Regions from separate parts of the Paraburkholderia sp. GAS82 genome, predicted to be linked through region 2. Evidence: predicted binding sites of a transcription regulator. Region 2 holds the regulator's gene; the other holds the start of a gene.

Region 1 (9,002 bases), on a different contig from region 2:
GTGCGGCATACGGCTTCGTCGAATCCGAGCAAGCGGCCGCCCCAATACCCGCCGAGCAGACCGATGCCGTTATGCAGTACCACGCCGAGCATCACCACGAGACCGACCGACGCGATACTTTTCTGCGTACCGCCCACCACCGCGGAGATGATCAGCAGAATGGCAATCATCGACACCAGCGGCAGAACCGGTTCGACCTTGCGCACCAGTTTGCCGAACAGATGGTTGACGACGAGGCCTACCACGATCGGCAGTGCGACGATCTCGAGGATGCTCATCAGCATGCCGCGCACGTCGACTGCGATCGAGGCGTCGACATAAAGGCGCGTGAGCAGCGGCGTCGCGAACACGCCAACCAGCGTCGACAACGCACTGATCGTCACCGATAACGCTACATCGCCGCGCGCCAGATAGATCATGACGTTCGACGCCGTGCCGCTCGCGACACTGCCTACCAGCACCATGCCCGCCGTCAGATCGGGCGGCATGTGCAGCACTTTGGCGATGCCCCACGCGGCGAGCGGCATGACGAGATAGTGCAAGACGATGCCGGCGACGACCGGCGCGGGCCGGGTGAAGACGCGCCTGAAGTCGGCGATGGAAAGGGTCACGCCCATCGCCAGCATGATGATTGTCAGCAGGGTGGTGACGTGCGGCGCGATGGGGCTGAACGAAGCCGGCGAAAAATAGGCGGCGAGCGAGACCAGCACGGCCCACAGCGGAAAGAGACGGGTAACCCGGGCAAGCATGTCAGGAGGTCCTTGATTCTGTTTCTGGATGGCAATTCGAGCGGGCCGGCGTGCAAGGCGTCGAAGCATCGGACAGCGGATTACTGGCCGTGCGGATGGCGCATGCCAGGCGGCGCGCGTTGGATGCGTGTCCGGTGCCGTCCTTATGGGACGCGCAAGCGGGCAGTCGGGGCGCGGTCATACCGATGGTTGCGCAGCGGCCGGCACGCGTCGCAGGCTGAGCTTGTGAAAGCGCAGCGTCATGAGCAACGCGACGCTCGCGAGTCCGGCCGCGAGACCCCACCACAGGCCTCGTGCGCCAAGCCCGAAGTGAAATGCGAGCGTGTAGCCGGTCGGAAAACCGATCCCCCAGTAGCCGAACGCGGCGGCCAGCATTGGCACGCGCGTGTCCTTGAGACCGCGCAGACATCCGGAGCCGACCGTCTGCATACCGTCGACGATCTGAAAGATCGCGGCGACGCCAAGCAGCGAGCTGGCCAACGCCACGGTGGCGGCATTCGCGGGATCGTCGAGGTGTAAATACAGACCGACGATCCAGTGCGGCGCGAGGATCAGGACGAGCCCCGACAGCGACATGAATCCGACGCCCAACCCGAGCGCCACGAAGCCCGCGTGGCGAGCGGCGAGCGGCTGCCCCGCGCCGGACCAGAAGCCGACCCGCACATTGGCGGCCTGACCGATCGCGAGCGGTACCATGAACGCCACCGACGCAACGTTCAGCGCGATCTGATGCGCCGCGAGCTGCGATTCGCCGAGCACGCCGACCATGAGGCCCGTCGCCAGAAAGAGCGTGGACTCGACGCCATAGGTGATCGCCACCGGCCAGCCGATGCCGAACAGTTCGCCCATCAACGGCAATCTGGGGCGTGTCGCGGTGACGAAGTGGCGATAACGGGGGCGCAGATGCAGCCACCCCATCAGCACCAGCGCGGTGATCCACACGGTGACGGTGGTGGCTGTCGCCGAACCGAGAAAGCCGAGGCGCGGCAAACCGTTCGCCCCGTGGATCAGGCTGTAGTTCAGGAAGCCGTTCACGCAAACCCCCGCCAGCGACACCCATAACAGACGTTTGGCCGCGCCGATGGCCGGCAGGAACGAGCGCATCAGGCCGACCCCGATCAGGCTGGCAGGCGCACCCCAGCGCAGGATGGCGGCGTATTCGCCGACGTTGTGCGCGAGTAGGGCCGGTTCGCCAAAGGCAAGCAGGATCGGCGTGGCGAGCGACAGTACCGTGAAGGCGGGGACCGCCAGCAGCATCGACATCACGAAGCCGGTCCAGTAGATGTGCGGCACGCGGTCTTCGGCCTGGGCGCCGCGAGCGTGCGAGACGCTTACGCTCACCGACGTCAGCACGCCCTGCAGCAGCGTGACGACCACGAAGAACAGGTTCGCGCCAAGTCCGCCGGCGGCGAGCGCGTCGGGCCCGAGCGAGCCGAGCAGGATCGTATCGGTGACGCCCATTGCCATTTGCGACAGTTGGGCAATGGCAAGCGGGGCGGCGAGGCGGGCGGTGTCGGCGGCGTGGCGGGAAAACGTAGGCGGCGGCGCGGCCACCCGGGAGAGGCCGGATCGGGTCATAAAGCGAGGCACGGAGCAGGTCGCGTCCGTGCCGTTTCTATCGAAACCGACAGCTTAGGGGGTAGGCGAGCTGTTGTCGATCTGTAAGCACATCTTTGGTGCGGATTTTTGGCGAGCCCGCAGTCCAGCGCTGAGCCGATCCCGGCGGCGCTATGCCTCGTGCACGGCAATCCGGGTGTCGCCGAGCAAAACGACTTGTCCCGCGCGGATTTTGCAGGTTTTACGTAGCTCGACCTGGCCATCCACGGTCACTGCGCCGGAGGCAGCCATCAGTTTGGCGGAGCCGCCGCTGTCGGCAAGCCCCGTTATCTTCAGGAGATTGTGCAATTCGACATAGTCGCCGGTCAGGGTGAAATCGAGATTGGGCATGGCGATTGCGGCAAGGGTAACGGGGTTCGCATCATAAGCCAGAAGCCACATATATAGCCTCAGGTAGTCCGGCTTATGCTGGTTGAAAGCATAGGTTATGTTTTCGTTAGAAAATGAAACGGTGCGTAACAGTGACCGTTTTTCGCGAACTTCACTCGCAAAGGGCAGGTCTGTAGAAAAACCTGCTGTCTGCGTGACCTTCCGTCACTTCGACGGCAGGGCGCAGCAGACCGGACGATACGCACCGCCAGCATCTTCGGTGGGCCTGCCGCCCGAGTCCTGACAACAATTTTAGAGAGGTAAAGCTATGACCCAGATTCGTTCGCTCCTGATCGGTACCGCCCTGACTGCTTTTGCCGCTACCGGTGCGTTCGCGCAGACCAACGCGCAACCGGATGCCGGCGGCGCGGGCCAGCAAATGGCGGCGCCCGGCGCCGATACAGCGGCTCCGGCCGCGCAAGGCGTCCAGCCGCCGACCCCGGCGCCGCAGCGTCTGACGGCATCGGGCTCGACCGATCCGCTGGTGCAAAAGCGCGACGCGGATGCGCAGGCCAATGCCCAGTACAGCGCGTCGAAGAAGGCGTCGAAGGCAGAGTTGAAGCAGCAGCAGGCCGCGGCCAAGTCGCAGTACAAGCAGCAGGTCCGTGACGCCAAGATTAACAAGAAGGCCGACAAGCAGACGGCCAACAACGATATGAAGATGAACATGCAAGGCCAGACGCCGAACCAGGATGATGCTTCTGACGTCAAGCACTAAGCATGTAGCAAGGGGGCGGTGAGCCGCTCCGACGGGCCGGCGCGGCTTGCCGCGGCCGGCCCGTTCAATTTTATCGGCGGGTTGTCCGTGGCCTGTCCGTGACCCTGAGGGAGGTATTGCATGAATAAGCCCATGAACTGGATTATGGCGGCGCTGATTGCCGGCTGCGTGTCGCCGGTTGCGTTCGCGCAAACGAACGACTCGACCGCAACGCCCACGCACGCCGACAAGAAGGCTGCCAAGGAACAGGCGAAGGCCGACAAGAAGTCCGATGTCGCTCAGGCGAAGGCCGACAAGTCGAAGACGGAGGCGCAGTCTGACGCTGATAAGGCTGCGGCCGATGCGAAGGAAAAGGACGCGAAGAAGGAGTAGGGGTGGGGGGCGTCGTCTCGGTGGTTGAGGAAAAAAAGGGTGCTTGTCGGAGCTGGTTGTATGGATATACAGTATGCGGCGCCGCGCTGTTTTGCGGCCCATGCCCTGTAACCCTCTATCTGCCGCCCAGACACCGTGCTCTCCGTTGCCGAACCCGCGCCGTCCGATACTGCCGCCTGGCTGGCGAGGCTCAATGACGCGCAGCGCGAAGCCGTCGAATACGACACCGGCAACGTTACGCAGCCGACCGGCGCCTTGCTGGTCATTGCAGGCGCGGGGTCGGGCAAGACCAATACATTGGCGCACCGGGTCGCCAATCTGGTCGTCAAGGGTGTCGATCCCCGTCGAATCCTCCTGCTGACGTTTTCACGCCGGGCCGCGGTCGAAATGACCCGGCGGGTGACGCGCATCGCCGGACAGGCGCTGGGCGCGCGGGCCGCGGTTGCACAGGGTCTCACGTGGTCGGGCACGTTTCACGGCATCGGCGCCCGTCTGCTGCGCGAATATGCCGAACTGATTGGCCTCGCGCCCACCTTCACGATCAACGATCGCGAGGATTCCGCCGACCTGATGAACCTCGTGCGGCACGAACTCGGGCTCTCGGCGAAGGAACGGCGTTTTCCATCGAAGGGCACCTGCCTCGCGATCTACTCGCGCGTTGTCAACACCGGCGCGGCGTTGGCGGATGTGCTGAACGACGCGTTTCCGTGGTGCCGCGAGTGGGAGGCGGATCTGCGGCTGCTGTTTGCCACTTATGTTGAAGCCAAGCAGAAGCAGAGCGTGCTCGACTACGACGATCTGCTGCTCTACTGGTCCCTGATGGCCGAGCAACCGGCGATCGCCGCTGACCTTGCGGGCCGCTTCGATCACGTGCTGGTAGACGAGTATCAGGACACCAATCGCCTGCAGGCATCTATCCTCCTCGCGTTGAAGCCCGACGGCCGCGGCCTGACCGTGGTGGGCGACGACGCCCAATCGATCTACTCGTTTCGCGGCGCGACGGTGCGCAACATCCTCGATTTTCCGGGCCACTTCAATCCGCCCGCGAGACAGGTCACGCTTGAGCGTAACTACCGCTCGACGCAGCCGATTCTGGCGGCGTCGAACGCGGTGATCGAGCTCGCCAGCGAGCGCTTCACCAAAAATCTGTGGACGGACAAGGCATCCGCCCAGCGCCCGCACCTCGTCAGCGTGGCGGACGAGGCCGATCAGGCGCGTTACGTGGTCGAACAGGTGCTCGAGGCGCGCGAAGCCGGCATGAAGCTGAAGGCGCAAGCGGTGCTGTTTCGCGCCGCTCATCACAGCGCCGCGCTGGAGATCGAACTGACCCGGCGCAACATTCCGTTTGTGAAATTCGGCGGCCTCAAGTTTCTCGACTCGGTGCACGTGAAAGACGTGCTGGCCGTGCTGCGCTGGGCGGAAAATCCGCGTGACCGGGTGGCGGGGTTTCGCGTCACGCAGCTCTTGCCTGGTGTCGGGCCGGCGACGGCGGCGCGTGTGCTGGATGCGGTGACTGAAATTGCCCCCGGCGCTACGGCGAGCGCATTAGCGTCCTTCGCCCCACCGGCTCGCACACTGGAAGACTGGCAGCCATTCGTCGCGCTCATGTCGAGCGTATGCGGCCCGGGCTCCTCATGGCCGGCCGAGTTCGAACGGGTGCGGCGCTGGTACGAACCTCACCTTGAGCGCAATCACGAAGACGCGGCCATCCGTCATGCGGATCTGCTGCAAATGGAGAGCATCGCCGCCACCTATGCCTCGCGCGAGCGTTTCCTGACGGAGTTGACGCTCGACCCGCCCGATGCCACTAGCGACGAATCCGGCGTGCCCATGCTCGACGAGGACTATCTGATCCTGTCGACCATCCATTCGGCAAAGGGGCAAGAGTGGCGCAATGTGTTCGTGCTGAACGGGGTCGACGGCTGCATTCCGTCGGACCTCGGCACGGGCAGCGAGGCGGAGATCGACGAGGAGCGACGCCTGCTGTACGTGGCGATGACGCGTGCGAAGGAGGATCTTCACATCGTCGTGCCGCAACGCTTCTACGTGCATAACCAGACGCATCTGGGCGATCGGCACGTTTGGGCCTCGCGCACGCGTTTCATCCCGGCGCACCTGCTGCCGCTCTTCGACGCGCATGCCTGGCCGCGCGTGCCCGAGCCCGTTGCGCCGAGCGCGGCCGGACTGGCCGCGGCGGCGCAAGCGAAGCTCGAAATTGCGGCGAAGCTGAAAAAGATGTGGGACTGAGCGCGGGCGAGGTGTCTGTCACCCCGCTCCGTTTAACGTGACTGCTGCCGCGGCTGTTGTTGCTGTGGTTGCGGACGGGGCGGCGGCGTAAAGAAGGCGCGTAGCCACGCCGCGAGCCGCGAGAAAATGTCGTACGGCTCTTCGACAAAGATTTCCGGCTTCAGCAGGCGCAGATATTCCATGATCTGCTGCGCTTCCTGTTTCTGGAACGAGCCGTGGGAAATCCCCAACCGCAACAGGCCGCGTAGTTCGCCAAGCTTTTCGCGCGCGGTGCTGCCAATACTCGTCTCGCACGCCACCTTCGCCTCGTAGACCCGCTGCCGCAGCGACTCGACCAGCCGCCATGCCGGCGTTTGCATGGTCTCTTCGAGCGCCTGGATGTCCTGCGCCGCGCTCTTGATCTGCGCGGCGAGCGGATCCACCAGCGACGCATCGCCGTCCGATTCCTTGACGATCGCCGCTGCCCAGTCGTGACATTGCTTGGCCAGTTCCTCCGGGGTCCATTCGGAGCGCGAGGCGAAGCCAAACCCGAACTCTGATGCCTGCTGCATCAGGATCGCGACGACATCCGGGAATTCCTTGTCCAGCGTGCGTTTAGCCCATGCGTACTGACCGCCCTGCAACATCCGCTTCACCGCGTGTTCGGTGAGCGGCACCATGTTGTCGAGCAGTTTGGCGCGCAGAAAATCCTCAAACGACGGCGTGGCGAACTGCGGGTCGAGCTTGAGCGAGACGCGCAGAAACGCGTCAAAGTCCTTGCGCAGGTTTGCGACGGTTTCGTCTTTGAGTGAAAGGGTGATTTGACCCATGTCGTATCCCGTTTGGTCCTCCCGCGTTGCACCGCAAAAGTGTCGCCTTCTGCGAACTGCCCCCGTGACAGGGCGACGTCGATGCTCGACGCGGTTGATCTTGCTTGTTGCCGCATAACCAGCGGGAGAACTTCCCGGCGAGCGGACCTCGACTGCATAACGGCGGAATGGGGTAAAACTTGAGGGGCAGAGCTTGGGGCTGGCGCGTGCGGGCCGTCGGATGCAGCGCCGGTTGCGGCGCTGCACAAGGCTGGCGATGCAACCAGGGGGGCCGCTCTACTTGAGGACGACGCCTTGCCAGACAAAAAAGACCGCGAGTCCGACCGCAATGGTGAGCAATGGCCGGCGGGTCAGTGCGCTGACGGCCACGGCGGCGAGAGCCCCGACGAGTTGCGGATTGCGCCACGTGAGTTCGGCGTCGCCGCCGTGGGGCGAGACGGTCATGGGCACGATGATGGCAGTGAGCACCGTCACCGGCACGAAACCGAGGGCGGTCCGCACGAGCGGCGGGAACACCAGCCGCTCGCCGAGCACGAAAACGGTCGCGCGGATCGTCCACGTGATGAGCGCCATGCCGAGAATCAGGAGGGCGTAGTTCATTGTGCCGCCTCCGCCTCCGCCTCTGCCGTGCGCCGCTGGCTGCCGGGCAACGACAGCAGCACGCCGACCACGACTCCGGCGAACACCGCGCCGAGCAGGCCCAGCTTATAGGGCCACGCCTGCCAGAAGAACGCCAGCGCGCCCGCGGTGACGGCCGCGGCGAAATTACGTAGCGCGACGAGTTGGGGCACGACGATCGCGATGAAGGTGGCGGCCATGGCGAAATCGAGCCCGAGCGACTGCAGACCGGGGAACGCCGCGCCGAACAGAAGGCCGGCGAGCGTCCAGATCTGCCAGTTGAGATACATGGCGAGACCCGCGCCGAGGAAGTAGTACGGGCTGATCGAGCCCGGCGGATGGTGCCTGTAGTGCGCCCAGGCGACTGCGAAGACTTCGTCGGTGAGCACGCCGCCCAGCGCGAGGCGCCAGCGCAGCGGCAGGTTCGAGACATAGGGCGCGAGCGTGGCGCTGTATAGGACGTGCCGCAGGTTCACGACCAGGGTGGTAGCCAGCACCACCGCGAAGCTCGTATGGCCTGCGATCAGGCCCAGCGCAATAAATTGCGCCGAGCCGGCGAAAACGACGAGCGACATCAGTTGCCCGTGCCACAGGTGCAGCGGGCCGGATGTGACGAGGGTGCCGAAGATCATGCCGAACGGCGCGGCGCCGACCATCATCGGGATGATGTCGCGCGCGCCGGCGGTGAATTCAGTGCGTCTGGTATGGGTCAATCTTGCCTCCTTGGTCTGCGGAGGATAGCCGCGGCGGGGTGGGGAGGGCTTGTACGTTCTTGCTATGGTGGTTTGCTGCGGTGCTGTGACCGCTGCTTCCGCGTGCCTTGCGCTTAGCTCGCCTGCCAGCGCCCGGGCGGCACCCCAAACACGCGCCGGAAATGCCGGGTGAAGTGGCTCTGATCGGTGAACCCGCTGGCCGCGGCTACCTCGGTGACAGAGACTCCCGCGCGCAGCGGCGCCAGTGCGCGTTGCAGCCGAACCTGGTTGCGCCACGCGTGCGGCGGCAGGCCGGTGCTCTGGGCGAACAGACGCGCAGCGTGGAACGGCGACAGGCCGACGGCGCTTGCCAGTTCGCCTAGCTGGAGTGGCGTGGCGAGATCGCCGGTAAGGCGCTCTTTCATGGTCGCGACGCGGGTGTCATCGACGGCGAGCCGTGCTGGCTTTGTCTGCCCGCCGGAGTAGCGCACGAGCAGCATCGACAGGGCGTCGAGCATCGCGGCTTCGGCTGCGAGCGGATCGGCTTGCGCTTCGAGCAGACGGTGAGCGCGTGCGAGCCGTTGCGCGACTTCCACATCGCGGATCACGCCGGGTTCGAACCATGGCAATGGCTGGGGCTGACCGGCGACGTCGTCCGCGAGTTGCTGGATGAAATCCACCGGCGCGTACAGCACGCGGTAGCGCCAGCCTTCCTCCATCGCCCGCGCGCCCGTGTGCAGTTCACCGGGGTTGATGATCGGCACGCTGCCCGCCTCGGCGACGTAGTCCGCGCCCAGATACCGGTAGCATT
Region 2 (9,002 bases):
GCCGCAAGCGACCGATCGCTTTACCAGGCTGTCGAACGCGAGCGGTGCCATTGTGATTCCGGGTACCGATGAGGCATCCGCGTCCGGCGCGCCAAATGTTCCGGCGAACACGACGGTCATCCAGCAAGCCAGCCCGGCGAATACGGCCAGCCTTACCCGCGTCAATATGAATCCCGCGCTCGCCGCGAGCCAGGTCGTGCCGGTGGTCGTCACGTCGATGCCGGCGCGTGCGACGTACGGCGCCGCACTGCGGCCCGTAAATGCCGCCCCGGCTGCCGCACCTGTCGGCGTGCCGGCCGTCGCACCCGCCGTGACCGCTGCGAGCAGCGTCGAAATCGACAGCCTCGCTTCGCGCGGCGAGCCGCCCGAACTGGGCGCGAGCGCGGCAGGCCGCAATCCGGCGCCTCACGTTGCTGCCGCGCCGGCTCAAACGACACTCCCCGTAAAGAATCAGGCGCAGGCGCTGGCGGAAGCCGCGCAGCGCGCGCAGGCAATTCAGGCGCTGCAACAGGCTCAGGCGGCTCAGGCCGTTCAGGCGCTGCAGCGAGCGCAGACTCCGCAACCGGCGCCCAAGCCGGTGCTGGCCGCCTCCAGGGTTCAGCCGGTCCAGACTGCTGCCGCAATTCAGGCATCGCAGCCGGCTCAGGCTAGCCCGCCCGTGCCCGAAGGTCAGGAAGACGGCCAGCTGATCCACACCGCCGCGCTGGACTTCCTCAAACAGCAGGCCAATGGCCTGCCGGGCCAGGTGGAACTGAGCGTTGCCCAGGCTTTCCCGCGCGGGCTTGCCGCCTGCGACACGCTGCAGGCGTTCATGCCGCCCGGCGCGCGCCTGTGGGGCCGCACGACGGTGGCGGTGCGCTGCACGAGTGGCCACCCGTGGACGGTCTGGCTGCAGGCGAAAGTCTCGATCCATGCGACTTACTACGTCGCCGCGCGCGCAATGATGCCCGGCGAGGTGATTTCCGACGCCGATCTGGTTCCTCGCGACGGCGACCTGACCATGCTGCCGGCGTCGATCGTCACCGTGCCGTCACAGGCAGTCGGTTCGGTCACGTTGATGCGCGTGAGTATGGGCTTTCCGCTGCGTCAGGACATGCTGAAGAGTGCCGCCCAGGTGACGGCCGGACAGAGTGTGCGGGTGGTGGCGCAGGGCGACGGGTTCTCGATTTCGTCGGAAGGCAGCGCGCTCAGCAATGCGACGCCAGGGCAACCGGTCAGGGTGAAAACCTCAACCGGGCAGATCCTGATGGGCATCGTGAAGGACAGTTCGACGGTCCAGATCCAGATGTAGATACCCGGGATCTGAACCTGAAAATGGCGCCCGTGACAGTGGCGTTCAAAGGGTTTTGGGGGAAGAAGGCGGCCGGTGGGGCCGTTACAAACGGATACATCGATTGAGCTAAAGTTTGGTTTCTTGAATGCCGTTAAAGGAATCAAATAGTTCAGGAAGCCAATCGTGAAAATCGATTCCACCACCAATAGCATGCCGGACAGTCTGACGGGCAGCGCGGCAACGCGTACCCAGCAGGACAGCTCGGCCCCGGCGGCTTCGACCGCCCAAAGCGCGGCAGCCGCCGCGCAAGCCGCCACCGGCTCGGGTGGCGACGCGAATGTGAGCCTGTCGGGCCTGTCGTCCAGCCTGCGCAGCCTGGCGGCATCGGGTTCGGCAGACATCGACACCGCTCACGTCGAATCGATCAAGCAGGCCATCAAGAACGGCACGCTGACGATCGATCCGGGCAAGATTGCTGACGGCGTGCTCGACACGACGCGCAGTTTGTTGCAAACGAGAGCCCCGGCGACCGGCAATTGAGGTTGGACGCCGCGAGGCGTCACCTTGAAACCCGGCCCGCACGCTTTGTGCGGGCGCCGTGAGAGCGACTTGTGATGAAAGACGCGCTGCTTGCCACTGTGATCGATGAGTACTCGACCATCGAAGAATTCGCTTCTGTTCTGGCTATCGAGCAGAAAGCGCTAACCCAGGTGGAACCGGCCGAGATGTTGCGGCCGGTTGTCGAAAAGAAAACCGAACTGGTCGGCAAGCTGGCCTCGCTCGAGAAGATCCGCGACGCGCAGCTCGCCGAAATGGGTCTGCCGGCCGGCTGGAACGGCATCGAGCTAGCCGCCGGACGCGACCCGAAGCTCGCCGAACAGTGGTCGTTGCTGCAGCAATCGGTAGAGCGCGCACGCCGCTCCAACAAGACCAACGGTGTGCTGATCCGCACCCGCATGGAATACAACCAGCGCGCCCTCGAGGTGCTGCAGGTGCGTCCGAAAAAGCCCTCGCTGTATGGGCCGGATGGACGAGTGCCAGGGTTCGGCGGCCTGTAATTCCGGACGCTCCCCCGCTCATCGAACTCCAATCCAGTCTGTCCTGAATGCTCGCTGAGTCGGTCTGACCGTTTTCAGACCGACTCAGCGCAGCCTGCCGTTTGGCGCCTGTCCGCCGCCTGCGCTTGCCGCACTTTTCCTGCTTTCCTCTCAGCACAAAAAAAGCGCCGTCCCTTTACATCGGGACGGCGCTCATTGCGCTTGAATCATGAGCGGCGGGTAACGGCGGTGAACCGCCGGCCGCCGTGGTGTTACTCCGCTTCAGCCTTGGCCCAGGCCATCTCGCGCAGGCGCGTGCGCAGCCGTGCAACCGCCTGGCTATGCAGCTGGCAAACCCGCGATTCGCTAACTTCCATCACCGCACCGATCTCGCGCAGATTCATGCCGCGTTCGTAGTAGAGCGACATCAACAGCTTTTCGCGTTCCGGCAGACGCTCGATCGCTTCGACCAGCGCCGAGCGCAGGCTTTCGTCGAGCAGTGCCGAGAGCGGGTCCGAGTGGTCGACGCAGTAGCGGTCGAGGAACGGCTCATCGTCGGCGGAGCGATCGAAGTCTTCGTAGTAGATCAGCTGGCTGCCATGCAGGTCCTGCAGCATCGCCTGATACTCGTCGAGCGGCATCTTGAGGTGACCGGCAATCTCCGTCTCGCTCGCCGAACGGCCGAGTGTCTGTTCGACCTGATGCACGGCCGTCTCCACCTCGCGCGAGGTGCGGCGCAGGCTGCGCGGCAGCCAGTCGTTGCTGCGCAACTCGTCGAGCATCGCGCCGCGGATCCGCTGGCTCGCATACGTTTCGAACTGCGCGCCCTGGTCTTCCTTGTAGCGACTCGCAGCATCGAGCAGGCCGATCATGCCGGCCTGAATCAGATCGTCGAGATCGACACTCGCCGGCATCTTCGCCACCAGCTGCAAGCCGAGCCGCCGCACCAGCGGTGCGTATTTGGTCAGAACCTCGGCTTGGGAAATCTTTCCCTGAGCGTTGTACATCGTGCTCCCCTTGTCCGCGCCCCGCCCTTCAGGCGTGCTGCACAGACGGTTGGTCGGCGTGTTGCGCCGCTGTTACTGCCGCCGGCGCCACCCATTGGTGACGTGACGACATCGCTGGCCGCATTGGCCAGTACTGCAATTCGGCGGCGAGGTGCCGATAATCCCGCGCAGCAGGGGTCGACGGAAACGCGTCGACCACGCAGCGCGACAGTTCGAGCGCCCGGGCCATGCGCGGGTCGGCGGCGATACAGCCCGCGCCTTCCAGCGACACAGTCAGATAACGCCCCGCCACCCCCGCGAGGTTTTCAAAAGCGGTGTGCGCGTCGGTGACGCTATGCACATGGTTCACCAGCACCCTGAACTGCCCGATGCCGTGCGCGTAATGCAGCCGCTTCATGCAGGCATACGCATCGGTAATCGCCTGCGCAGCGACGCGCGTGACGATCAACAGGTCGTGCGCCTGCATCGCCAGCGCAGAGAGCTGACCGAGCCGGTCGAGTTGCGCATCGATCAGCACGATGTCCGCGGGACCGTCCAGCACCACACTCAATTGCGCCGCCGTGTAGCCTTCGCGATTGCTGCGCGAGGCGCTCAGCACTGAAAAGCCCAGTGCATGACGCGCCACGGCGGCATCGAGCGATATCTCGCCGCGTACCACGGCGGCGAAGTTGGCCGCCCCCTGTACGCCGCCGAGCATGGCGCCCACCGAGTAATCGCCAAGGCACTCGTCGATCACGAGTACATCCTTGCCCTGCTCCACGAGTGCCGCCGCCAGATTGACGACGGTCGTGGTACATCCGACGCTGGTCGAACCGCCCGTTACCGCCAGCACTCTTGAACCGCTGCGGGCCAGCAGGCGCCGCAGTCCTTCTGCCTGATCCGAGACGACCTTATCCAAAGCGGACCTCGTGCAGTTCGGCCGTCGAGCGTGCTGAGAGCGCCGAAAGCAAGGCCGGAATATCGTCGTCCTGTGGCACGAACGGCGAACTGTCGCGCGGAATGCAGAAAGCGCTTTTGATCAGGAATTTCTTGGTTGCGACGTACAGGTTCTCGGGCACCTTCTGCCCGGTCGAGACGTAATGCACCGGCAACTTGTAGCGGATCACCGTGTCGAGTACGCCGCCCAGGTTGGTCGCCTCGTCGAGCTTGGTGAGGATGCAGCCGGCGAGCGGTTGTTGATCCGGCCCGCGCTGGTAGGCCTGCACGACTTCGTTAAGCGTGTCGCCATGGCACGTTGCGTTCAGCAGCAGCAGGCGCTGCACCGGTTGTCCGGCGCGGCACAGCATGGCGATCTGGTCGGAGACTAGGCGGTCGCGCTGGCTCATGCCGATCGTGTCGATCAGCACGATGTGCTTGTTGCGCAGCTCGGCGAGCGCCAGTTGCAGATCGGCGCCGTCCTTCACTGCGTGAACCGAAACGCCGAGGATCTTGCCGAAAATGCGCAGTTGCTCGTGACCGCCGATCCGGTAGCTGTCGGTCGTCAGGAGTGCCACCTTGCTGGCGCCGAAGCGCATCACGCAACGCGCGGCAAGCTTGGCCGTGGTCGTGGTCTTGCCGACACCCGTCGGGCCCATCAGGGCGAACACGCCGCCGCGCTCCATCAGCGCGTCTTCGTTTTCCATGATCGGCAGGTTCGACTCGAGCACGTTGCGCACCCAGTCCATCCCGCCTTCCATGTTGTCGATCTCGGGCGGCAGGTTGTCGACCATCATCTGCACCAGTTGCGCGGAGAAACCGGCGGCGAACAGGTGCTTGGTGAGCGAGGCGCGCGTCGGGCTGCGACGCTGGCGGTCGGCCCACAGGAGACCGGCGAAGTGTTCCTCCATCATGCCGCGCATCGAGGAGAGCTCGCTCATCACCGTTTCGTTGACGACCTGCTCCATGCGAGCCTTGATCGCTTCGGTGACGCTGGCGGTGGTGCTGGCTGCGGCACGTGCGTCGTCCGCCGGAGTGGCCGGGCTCGGCTTCCTGCTAGCGCGGCGCGCGGCGAGTTGTGCAGCTTCGCGGGCCCAGTCGGGCGTGTCGGCGAGGTTCGACGGCTGACGCGTGCCGACCTGGATGTCGACCGGTGCGCCGAGGCCCTTGGCCATCGCGGCGGCCGGTGTCATCGACGACGGCCGTGCGCTGTAGGCGCCTTGCTGCTTGCCGGCGATATTGCGGGCGTGGTCGATCAGCCAGGGATTCGTTTCCGCCATCGTGCGCGGGGTGGCCGGCGAGAACGGCATAAACTGCGGCGCCGGGACGCCGGCGGCTTTCAGCACGTCGGCGCGGATGTCGTCGCCCGAGCGCGGCATCTGCGGCATCTGCGCCTGCGGTGCGGCTTGCATCGACGGTGTGCTTTGCGCCGCGTGAGCGGCTTGAGCCTGCGGCGCGAGCGGTGCGGCCTGGGCCGACGAAGCGTACGGCGAGGCCTTGGCCGGCTCTTCCGTTACGGCTGCCTGTGCGGGTGCAGCGGCCTGTGCCGGCGCGTTGCTGGCCGACATGCTCTCCGTGCCGGCTTCCGGGCTTGCGCCGAACACCGACGAAAACACGTCCGGCATGCCGCTCGCGTACGGATTGGACTGCATCATCGGCGTGCTGCGCGGTGCCGGTGCTGCCGGGCTCATCGCAGGGGCCGCGCTGTTTGCGCTGCTGCCGTTATTCGCGCCGTTACGCGCCTTCGGAGCGATTGCCGCGAGCTCGCTATCGGCGAGCGCCACGATCTCGACGGTGCCGTCTTCGATCGTGCGGTTCGACAGCACGACCGCGTCGGGGCCCAACGCCTCACGAACGAGGCGTAGCGCGTCACGACTGGTAGCACCGACAAATTTACGAATGTTCAAGCTGGACCCCCGATGAGGTTGACGGACCGGCGACATACCGCTTTCCATTGAGATCGATTATTGCGAAAGATGTCGAGAGACCATCGCTTGATAAAGACAGGGAAAAGCAGGCAATTCGCGTGATGGGTAGTACGCCGGGGCCGCGCTGCAAGGGTCCCCAAATGAAAACCGGCGCCTGAAGCGCCGGTCTGAAGCGTGAGCGGGTTAGCCTTTCCCGCCTATCAGATTCACCACCTTGACGTTGCGGGTGTCGGGCACCTCCGCATACGACAGCACCTTCAGCTGCGGCAGGTTGCGGCGCAGGAAGCGCGCCAGCATCGGCCGCAACGCGTGCTGCACCAGCAGCACCGGCGCGAGCCCGAGGTTCTGCTGGCGCGTCATGGCCTGTTGCGTCTCGGTCATCAGCGTGTGCGCGAGACCCGGTTCGAGACCAGGGTTTGCCCCAGTCGAAAGCGCCTGCGAGAGCACCCGTTCGAGGTTCGAATCGAGGCCCATCACCTGCATGTCGCCGGTGCCGGGGAACCACTGTTGCGTGATCGCGCGGCCCAGCGCCAGACGCACGGCTGCCGTCAGCTCGTGCGCGTCGGTGACCTTGGGCGTGTGCTCGGACAGCGCTTCGAGGATCGTGCGCATGTCGCGGATCGGCACACCTTCTTCCAGCAGGTTCTGCAGCACCTTCTGCAGCGTGGTGAGCGAAAGCGCCTTCGGAATCAGATCGTCGACCAGCGACGGCGTGTCCTTCTGCATGCGCTCGATCAGCGCCTGGATTTCGCGGCGGCCGAGCAGCTCGGAGGCGTGCGTGACCACCAGGTGATTCAGGTGCGTCGCGACCACGGTGCTCGAATCCACCACGGTATAGCCGTACACCTGGGCCTGCTCGCGCAGATTGGTGTCGATCCAGATGGCCGGCAGGCCGAACGCCGGATCCTGAGTCGGCGTGCCCGGCAGCGCCGCGCTCACCTGCCCCGGATTGATGGCCAGCCACTGGCCCGGATAGGCCTCGCCGACGCCGACCTCGACGCCCTTCAGCGCAATCCGGTAACCATTGGGGCGCAGTTCCAGGTTGTCGCGGATGTGGATCACCGGCGGCAGGAAGCCGATTTCCTGCGCGAACTTCTTGCGGATGCTCTTGATCCGCTTGAGCAGTTCGCCATCCGAATTCTTGTCGACGAGCGGAATCAACCGGTAGCCGACTTCGAGACCGAGCGTGTCGATCATCGTCACGTCGTCCCAGCTTGCTTCGGTGTTTTCGGTCGGCGTGAGCGCTGCCGGCGCCACGGTGGCGAGGGCCGCGGTGCTCTTCGCTTCCGTCGCGCGCTTCTTCATCATCCGGCCAAGCTGGATCAAACCACCGCCCAGCAGCAGGAAGGCGAAGTGCGGCATGCCCGGGATCAAGCCCATCAGCACCAGAATGCAGCCCGTGATGATCAGCACGCGCGGGTTCGTGAACAACTGCCCGGTCAGCTGCGTGCCGATGTCCTCGTTCGTGGCCACGCGCGACACGATCACGCCGGCGGCGGTCGAGATCACCAGCGACGGGATCTGCGCGACGAGGCCGTCACCGATGGTCAGCAGCGTGTAGTTCTTGGCGGCGGCGGCGAAGTCCATGTTGTGCTGGACCACGCCGACGATCAGCCCGCCGATGATGTTGATCACCATGATCAGCAGGCCGGCAATCGCATCGCCGCGCACGAACTTGCTGGCGCCGTCCATCGAGCCGTAAAACTCGGCTTCCTGTGCGACTTCGAGGCGGCGGCGGCGCGCCGCGTCTTCGTTGATGATGCCGGCGTTCAGGTCGGCGTCGATCGCCATCTGCTTGCCGGGCATCGCATCGAGTGTGAAGCGCGCGGACACTTCGGCGATCCGGCCCGCACCCTTGGTGATCACCATGAAGTTGATCACCATCAGGATGATGAACACCACGATCCCGACCGCGAAGTTGCCGCCGACGAGGAACTGGCCGAACGACTCGATCACCTGTCCAGCGGCAGCCGGGCCGGTGTGGCCTTCGAGCAGCACGACCCGGGTGGAGGCCACGTTCAGCGAGAGGCGCAGCAGCGTCGAGAACAGCAGCACGCTCGGGAATGCGGCGAAGTCGAGCGGCTTCATCGTGTACATGCTCACCAGCAACACCATCACGGACAGCGCGATGTTGAAGGTGAACAGCAGATCCAGCAGGAACGGCGGCAACGGCAGGATCATCATGCCGAGGATCATGCAGATCAGCACCGGGCCTGCGAGTGCCCGCAGGTTGGTGTTGCTCAGCGAGTCCGGCCGTCGGGACAGGAAACCGGCGCGTGCGTTCATGCGGAGGCTCCAGATGCCTTGTCGTCTTCGTTAAGCGCTTCGGCGGCTTCCCGATCCGCCTCTTCGTCGGATACCGGACCCTGGTCCAGATCGGCGGGAACTTCGAGTTCGGTCGGGGCAACCGGCACCACGCCGCCTTCGGTCTTGAAGCGGCGCAATTGATAGACCCATGCGAGCACTTCCGCGACCGCGCCATACAACTGGCCCGGAATTTCGCGGTCGAGGTCGACGTTGTGATACAGCGCCCGCGCCAGTGGCGGGGCTTCGAGCAGCGGCACGTTGTTCTCCACAGCAAGCTGGCGAATCCGCGCGGCGACGAGGTTCACCCCTTTGGCGACGACGCGCGGCGCGCGCATCTCGCCGTCGCTGTACTGCAGCGCGACCGCGAAGTGCGTCGGGTTGGTTACCACCACGTCAGCCGTCGGTATCTTGGACATCATCCGGCGCCGCGCGGCTGCGCGCTGCTGCGCCCGGATGCGGGCCTTGAGTTGCGGATCGCCTTCGTTTTCGCGGTGTTCGCGCTTCACTTCTTCCTTCGTCATCCGGAGTTTCTTGT

Evidence for each region. Region 2 encodes FliA, which starts transcription of late flagellar genes. Its sites were predicted from a motif close to CTAAAGTTTNNNNNNNNNNNGCCGNTA; they were not measured.
Region 1: the regulator FliA is predicted to act here: its motif matches at 7,039-7,065, upstream of P3T17_RS00215 (DUF4088 family protein).

The regions. Positions count from the first base shown of each region.
Region 1 covers NZ_JBNDLX010000001.1:38,040-47,041, forward strand. Annotated here, with positions in the region: gene panS (ketopantoate/pantoate/pantothenate transporter PanS) at 1-749, opposite strand, end outside; gene P3T17_RS00190 (MATE family efflux transporter) at 927-2,327, opposite strand; gene P3T17_RS00195 (RNA-binding S4 domain-containing protein) at 2,478-2,696, opposite strand; gene P3T17_RS00200 (hypothetical protein) at 3,004-3,453, shown strand; gene P3T17_RS00205 (hypothetical protein) at 3,574-3,825, shown strand; gene P3T17_RS00210 (ATP-dependent helicase) at 3,961-6,072, shown strand; gene P3T17_RS00215 (DUF4088 family protein) at 6,105-6,881, opposite strand; gene P3T17_RS00220 (AzlD domain-containing protein) at 7,158-7,481, opposite strand; gene P3T17_RS00225 (AzlC family ABC transporter permease) at 7,478-8,158, opposite strand; gene P3T17_RS00230 (helix-turn-helix transcriptional regulator) at 8,326-9,002, opposite strand, start outside.
Region 2 covers NZ_JBNDLX010000016.1:129,846-138,847, forward strand. Annotated here, with positions in the region: gene flgA (flagellar basal body P-ring formation chaperone FlgA) at 1-1,291, shown strand, start outside; gene flgM (flagellar biosynthesis anti-sigma factor FlgM) at 1,457-1,813, shown strand; gene P3T17_RS35695 (flagella synthesis protein FlgN) at 1,888-2,331, shown strand; gene P3T17_RS35700 (RNA polymerase sigma factor FliA) at 2,583-3,317, opposite strand; gene P3T17_RS35705 (MinD/ParA family ATP-binding protein) at 3,346-4,215, opposite strand; gene flhF (flagellar biosynthesis protein FlhF) at 4,208-6,139, opposite strand; gene flhA (flagellar biosynthesis protein FlhA) at 6,344-8,446, opposite strand; gene flhB (flagellar biosynthesis protein FlhB) at 8,443-9,002, opposite strand, start outside.